2 regions of the Ferrimonas sp. YIN67 genome follow, and region 1 is predicted to be linked to the other one. Evidence: predicted binding sites of a transcription regulator. Region 1 holds the regulator's gene; the other holds the start of a gene.
The links. Region 1 encodes LexA, which represses DNA repair genes until DNA is damaged. Its sites were predicted from a motif close to TACTGTATNNNNATACAGTA; they were not measured.
Positions count from the first base shown of each region.

Region 2: a site for LexA is predicted at 2,054-2,073, ahead of AC2D8U_RS16605 (DNA topoisomerase III). Genes of this name have one in related genera too.

Region 1 covers NZ_JBXVVJ010000009.1:166,671-170,425, forward strand. Annotated here, with positions in the region: gene plsB (glycerol-3-phosphate 1-O-acyltransferase PlsB) at 1-1,742, opposite strand, end outside; gene lexA (transcriptional repressor LexA) at 1,991-2,614, shown strand; gene AC2D8U_RS17640 (SulA-like leucine-rich domain-containing protein) at 2,614-3,069, shown strand; gene coxB (cytochrome c oxidase subunit II) at 3,331-3,755, shown strand, end outside.
Region 2 covers NZ_JBXVVJ010000008.1:163,519-167,273, reverse strand. Annotated here, with positions in the region: gene AC2D8U_RS16605 (DNA topoisomerase III) at 57-1,991, opposite strand; gene AC2D8U_RS16600 (asparagine synthase-related protein) at 2,169-3,755, shown strand, end outside.

The DNA.
Region 1 (3,755 bases):
AGCACCTGCTGCAGTACCGCCTTGCCATCCCCTTCCGGTACCGTCGTGTGAGGGGTATAGGGGACGGCGCGGAGCAGATCCAGATAGAGATCCAGCTGTCTTTCCAGTGCACCACGCTCCATGGCGTGTTGCTCGGTGGCCAGCAGGATGCTGGAGGTCAGGGTCATGGCGGAAGCCGCTGCGGCATCATTGATGTTGCACATCAACTGGTTGGCCAGTTGATTGACTGCTGGTGTCAGCCAAGGTTGTTTGCCCTCATCCGGGTTACTCTCTTCGCGCCATTGGGGGTGGGCTTCATTGAGGAACTGGTGGATGGTGATGGCCTGGCCGAAGTTCACATAACCCTGGCCGTAATTACGCAGCTTACGGATGGCGGAGAATACCTGCCAGGCGCTCTCTTTTTCCTTTTTCTTGCCGGCGAGCTCCTTATGGTAGGAGGCAACCTCCATCACGTGGTCGTAGCCCAGGTAGACAGGGACCAGGGTGACCGGGCGCTCGAGGCCGCGCAGGACGGAGTTGACGGTCATGGCGATCATGCCGGTCTTGGGCGGCAGCAGGCGGCCGGTACGGGAACGCCCGCCTTCGGTGAAGTATTCCACCGAGTAACCCCGCTTGAACAGCTGATCCAGGTATTCGCGGAAGACGGTGGAGTACAGCTTATTGCCCCGGAAAGAGCGGCGGATAAAAAAGGCACCACCCCGGCGGAAGATGGGACCGGCCGGCCAGAAGTTCAGGTTAACCCCGGCCGCGATATGCGGTGGGACCATACCCTGACGATAGATCACGTAGGAGAGTAGCAGGTAGTCCATATGGCTGCGGTGGCAAGGCACGAAGACGATCTCGTGGCCATCCTGGGATAGCTGGCGGACCTGCTCGGCACCTCGTACGTTGATCCCGCGGTAGAGTTTGTTCCATAACCAGGTGAGGACGCGATCCCCAATCCGGAACAGGCTGTCCGAGTAGTCGGCCGCGATCTCGTCCAGGTATTCCCGCGCTCGCTGACGGGCTTTCTCTTCGGAGATCTTCTTGCTCTTGGCTTCGTCGGCGATGGCGCTCTTGATGGCCGGGGCGGCAAGCAGGGCATGGAAGAGGGCTTGACGGTCCGGCAGGCGTGGCCCCGTAGCGACGGTGCGCTGGCGGCCGAAGTGGACCCGTGCGACTCGCGCCAGCTTGCTGGCGATGGTGCCGTCGGTACCATGATTGTTTGCCATATAACGCAGAGAAACGGCGCGGGAGAAGCGGATAAAGTTATCCCGGCCCAGGACGGAGAGGATCAGGGTTTTACGCAGCCAGGTTGGATTGTTCTTGTTGAGCAGCGTGGCACTGACACTCTCCTCTTTACCGGGGTTTCGGCCCCACAATAGGCTGACCGGCACGACCTGAACGTCCAGTTCCTCGTGATCCCGATGAAGTTGCAGCAGACGCTCGAAACGGGCCTTGAAGTCGGTGCCATTACCCTGTCCGAACAGGGGCGTGGTTCCTTCCAATGCCACCAGGCGTTCGAAGATCTCTCCCTTGAGCTCTAGAGGCTCGAACGGGCTGGGCAGACCGAGTTTGAGGCAACACTCATGCAGTGCCAGACGGTCGGAGAAAGAGTCGTTTGGAAGGACATAAACGATGGGTCGACTGAGATCGAGATCCAACTCGGTAATCGGCCGTTCCGGGATCGGCTTGCTCTTCACCATCAGCTTTTGCATCCAACTGACCGGTCGCTGCCAGTGGTTTAGGATTGTGTTGCTCACGAGGGTTGCTTCTCTGGGATATTGAATGAGTTGCGCAGAGTGTACACCCAAAGCGCTAGGCAGGCAGCTATCTGACTCTCAGAGCGGCAAGTGCTTCGCAAAGAGTGGCTGTATTTTGTCCACTCTGCCGTCATCATCGGACCAGTTTCCTCGAAGTTTTTCCTCATCCACAACAGATTGCTGTTGAAATCACCAGCTACCTGTATATGATTACAGTATCAATACTGTACGAATACACAGGGATCGCCATGAAGCCGTTGACGCCTCGCCAGGAACAGGTGTTTAACCTTGTTCGCCAGCACATGCTGGACACCGGAATGCCGCCAACCCGGGCGGAGATCGCTCGTCAGCTGGGCTTTCGCAGTGCCAATGCGGCGGAAGAGCACCTCAAGGCGCTGGCACGCAAAGGCTATATTGAGATCGTACCCGGCACTTCCCGGGGGATCCGGGTCCTTTATAACGAGCCTGAGCCAGAGCAACTGGGTTTGCCGCTGATTGGTCGGGTCGCCGCTGGTGAGCCCATCCTGGCGCAGGAGCATGTGGAATCCCACTATCAGATGGATCCCACCCTGTTTCGTCCCGAGGCCAACTATCTGCTGAGGGTGCGCGGAGACTCCATGAAGGAGATTGGTATCCTCGATGGTGATCTGCTGGCCGTCCACCAGACCCGAGAGGCCCGTAATGGCCAGGTTGTAGTGGCCCGGGTGGGCGATGATGAAGTGACGGTGAAGCGCTTTCAAAAACAGGGTAACGTCGTTTATCTTCACGCCGAAAATGAAGAATATGAACCGATTGTCGTCGATTTGGCAGAGATCCCCCTTACCATTGAGGGCTTGGCCGTAGGCGTCGTCAGAAACGGAGACTGGCAATAATGAAAACGCAGCAGGGAACGCCGCACAATCATCCTGGCCTTTGGCAAGGCACCCGCCGGCCCTGGTCCACCGCCCAGTCGACCTGCTGTTCACCCGGAGCGGGCGTCAATGTCCTCGGGGCCTTGATGCCTGCTTTGCGCGAACTGGCCGAACAGGCTGGCTGGATAGTCCTGATCAACCCTCCGGCCGACAATTGGCTTTCCTTGCTGGCCCAGGCCGGGATCGATGCCCGCCGTGTCCTTCGTGTGCGCTGCAGTGATGATGTGGAGGCGCTGTGGGCACTGGAGCAGGCCATGCTGGGGGGGACCTGTGCCGTGGCCTTTGCTTGGTTGCCAAAAATAGATGAGCGGGATGGACGGCGTTTACAGCTCGTACAGAAGCGTGCCTATTGTCCTGCATTTCTGATCCAGGGCGCCAATCAGGAAACCCTTCACCTTCCGAATCTTGTTCACTGAATAATTACTCCGAAGTGCTTTTGTGATCTTGATCAACTAACGCACAGCCTGTAGCTTAAACTCCGGAAACATTGCACAAATTTAGGCAGTTGTAATGGCAGATGTTGCGCAGCTGGACACGCGTATGCCCATGCCCGTTCGGGGAAGGAGCTGACATAGAGCCAGGTTGTACTGTGCAAGCTCTTTCTGGTCGTTGCGAAAGCAATGCTCAGAGGAGAAGTGTCTGTGACGTACAAGCTGTTGGGCTGGTGCCTGGCCCTGATGGTATCGCCATCCATCGCCAATGAGTCGCTCTGGAATATGACGCCTGGGGTGACCGAGATCAGTCAGCGGGTCTATGGCCTGCATATGACCATTTTTTATATCTGTTGCCTGATCGCCCTGCTGGTCTTTGGCGTGATGATCTATTCACTGATCCATCATCGCAAAGCCAAGGGAGTGACTCCCGCCAATTTCCATGAAAGCACCAAGGTGGAGATCGCCTGGACCGTGGTGCCCTTCCTGATCCTGATCGGCATGGCCGTACCCGCCACCAGCACCCTGATCGCAATGGAAGATCCCAGCGATGCGGATCTGACCATTCAGATCACCGGCTCCCAGTGGAAGTGGCACTACCAGTATTTTGGTGAAGAGGTTGGCTTCTTCAGCCTGATGTCTACCCCGAGGGAACAGATCGATAACCTGGC
Region 2 (3,755 bases), on a different contig from region 1:
ACCTTCCTTTCGATTTTATCCCCAGATTACCAGTCACCTGCATCAAGCGGCAGCCTTTATTTGCGCTTGCTGTTGCTGCTCTGGCTAGCCCCCGACTTGCGCCGAAAGCGGCGCTTGGGTGAGGGCAGATTCGCCAGGGCAACGGGCGGTGGAGCCGTGCGCGCCTGCACCACCATCTGCTCTATCTGTTGATCCAGCGCTGCCATAAAGGGGCGGTAGCCGACCTTTTTCTCGGCCATATCCTGCAGTTGGCTCTCCCAACGCGCGGTCATATCCGGATAGGTCGCCGGCTCCGGCAGCGCCAGGATCAGCCCCTTACCCGCCTCCGTCGCCCGGATCTGCTTACCCTGACGGCTCAAAAAGCCACGCTTGAACAACAGCTCCAGGATCCCGGCCCGGGTCGCCTCGGTGCCCAGGCCGTCGGTCTCCCGCAGAATACCTTTCAATGCCGGATCCTGAACGAAGCGGGCGATCCCTGTCATCGCCTGCAGCAGGCTGGCCTCGGTAAACACCTTGGGCGGCTCGGTGAGCTTATCGAGGATCTCCCCCCGCTCACAGTGCAGCACCTCCCCTTGACTCAGGCGCGGCAGGCTTTGCTCCTCCTGGGTGTCCTCACCACGGAGCGCTTTGCCCCCCAGCAAGGTGCGCCAGCCTGGTGCCACCAATTGACGCCCCTTGGCCAGGAAGTGGCCCCCGGCGATCTCAAACTCCAGCCGGGCTTCGGCAAAACGGGCGGGGGGGTAAAACTGCATCAGATACTGGCGGGCGATCAGGCCATACACCTTGGCTTCATTGGCAGACAGTGAACGTCCTCCCGAGGCCTTGGGGGTGGGGATGATGGCGTGGTGCGCTCCTACCTTGGCATCGTTCCAGCAGCGGGATTTCAGGCTCAGATCCGCGCCCTCCACGGCACTAGCCAGCTCGCCATGGTTCGACCGGATCGCCCGACACACAGCGTCAGCTTCTTTCCAGTGATCCTTGGGCAGGTAGCGGCAGTCGGATCTGGGATAGGTGATCAGCTTATGCCCCTCATAGAGTTTCTGGGCACAGGCCAACACCTCCTTGGCCGACAATCCAAACCGTTTGGCGGCGTCGATCTGCAGGCTGGAGAGGGAGTAAGGCAGAGGCGCCGATTGGGGCTTCTCTTTAAACTCCGCTTCGGTCACTCGGGCATCCTGGCCTTGGATCCGCCCGGCCACGTGCTCCGCCAGCTTTCGGGACAGCAGGCGACCGGACTCATCCAGCCACTGGGCACAAGCCTCGCTGGGCTGCCAGCGCGCCCGGATGATCCCCTCGGGGTGGGCGATCAAGGCATCGAGCCGGTAATAGGGTTTGGGCACAAAGCCCTCAATCTCCTGGTCTCGCCGAACCACCAGGCCCAATACCGGCGTCTGTACCCGTCCAACGGACAACACCCCCTGGTAGCCGGCCTTGCGCCCCAGCAGAGTAAAAGCACGGGAGAGATTCATGCCATAGAGCCAATCGGCCCGGCTGCGGGCCAGGGCCGAGACGGACAGGGGCATAAATTCGCTGTTCTCCCTCAGCTGAGAGAGGGATCGCTGCACCGCCGCCGGGTTGAGATCGGCGATCAACAGACGCTTGATCCCCGCCCTGCGTGCCGAGCTGACGCCCAAGTGATCGATCACCTCATCCACCAGCAGCTGTCCCTCACGATCCGGATCCCCGGCATGCACCAGCGTCTTGGCCTGCTTGAGCAACTTGCGGATCACCGCCAGCTGCTTGCCCATGCCACGGCGGGCCTTGAGCTGCCACTGTGCCACCCGTAAAGGCAGATCTTCCATCCGCCACTGCTTGTACCTGGGATCGTAAGCCTCCGGCTCCACCTGCTCAAGCAGGTGACCCACGCACCAGGTGACGCAGTCGCCGTTTCCCAGCTCGATATAGCCTTCATGCTTGATATGGGGTTTGGGCAGCACGGCCGCAATGGCCCGGCCCAGGCTGGGTTTTTCGGCAATATAGAGACGATCCATGGCTTTCGAAAACGAGAAACGATGGCCACAGGGTAATCAAGCCGTAGAAAGGAGGCAACAAGAACTGTATATAAACACAGTGCAGGAGCGGTTTGTGCTCAATGCCCGATGTTGGCATCGATACTGCAGTCCCGCCCACTATACAGAGTGATCCAGCAGGGTTTTCGGGAGGCACGCATGAGCCAGGTTGTGGGTTTGATAGGTAACAGAGTACAAGATCCGGAATATAACGTTCATAAAAACAAACTGTTAGAAAGCCTAAGCGTGCCGAATCCCAAGATCTTCAGCCTCCGCTCTTGCTGGCTAGCCATCGCCCCAAGCGAAGCGTTATCCCCCGAGTGCTCCCTGCAATCCGCCACGCATATTGCAACCCTGTTGGGCCACCCCCTGCTCAGTGGCCACTACCAGCAGGATCTGGCCCGCCTGTGCCATGAGAAGGCCCCCGGCACGCTGTTGCAGCAGGCCCAGGGCGCTTTTACCCTGCTGCACTATGACAAGCAGGCGGGCACCTTGGGGATCTACCATGATCGCCTCGCCCTCAAACCCCTCTACTGGCTTGAGCAACCCGGTCTGATCGCCTTTGCCAGCCAGCAGCACAGCCTGAGCGCTCTCCCTGTCTCACTCACCACAGATCCCGTGGGTCTCAGCGCCCTGGCCACTCTGGGGTTCGCCCTGGGAGAGCGGACCCCCTACCGGGAGATCCGCTGCGCCCGACCCGGCGAGGCGCTGCAGTTGAGTGCCAGCGGGATCCGCCGTCATCGCTATCTGCACTGGCCCAAAGAGCAAGCCCCCGCCCCTCAGCAGACTCTGGTCGAACGGCTCGACAGCGCCTTTAGCCAGGCGGTTGATCTCAGCCTTGGGAGCGACAGTGAGAGCCTCACCACCCTGTCCGGCGGCCTGGACTCCCGAGTCATTTCGGCTGCGCTGCTGCGTCGTAAACAGAAGATCCGAGCCCTGAACTTCTCTCGCCCAGACAGCCAGGACAGCCTGTGTGCCCAGGGGTGGGCCGACAAGGTGGGCCTGGATCTGATCCGCATTCCCGTTACCGATACCCAGGGGATCACGGTCGAGCAGCGCCTGGGCCACAACCTGTCAGAGGCCGACCGGGGACGACGACGGATTGTCTGGTCCGGCAATGGCGGCAGCGTCTGCGCCGGGGGGGTCTACGTCGATCTCGGGGTGCAGCGGGCGATCACCACCGGCGATCCAGAAGCCGTGATCGATGCCTATATCGAGCAGCAACAGGCCTATCTACCGGCACGTCTGCTGCATAATGGGCAGCAACTGCAGGACGATCTCAAACAGGATCTGCTCAATGAGTTGCTGCGCCACCAGGACCGCCCCCTGGCACGGGCATTTCAGCTGTTTCTGTGGGAACAGGATCAGCATCGCCACCTGGCCGGGCCGTTTGAACAGTTCGCCGATTATCGCCTGGAGTTTCATCTGCCCTTTTACTCCGCCGCGCTGCAGGATGCGATCCTGGCAGCCCCGGCCGAAGCGGTAAACGGCCACCGGCTCTACATGGACTGGCTCGAGCTCTGCTATCCGGATACCCTGCTGACCCCCTGGCAAACCTATCCGGGCCACCTCCCCTGCCCCTTGCCGGCACCCGCCCTGCCCCAGTGGCAGTTTGCCGGCCGCCGCAGTCGGCGCCAGCGCCGAGATATGATCTGGCGCCACTGGCGCGGTCAACGTTCGAAGCAACTGCGCCCGGGCTCGGTGGCCCTGCTGTGTCTGGCCGATCTGCTGGGCGTGCGCAACGCC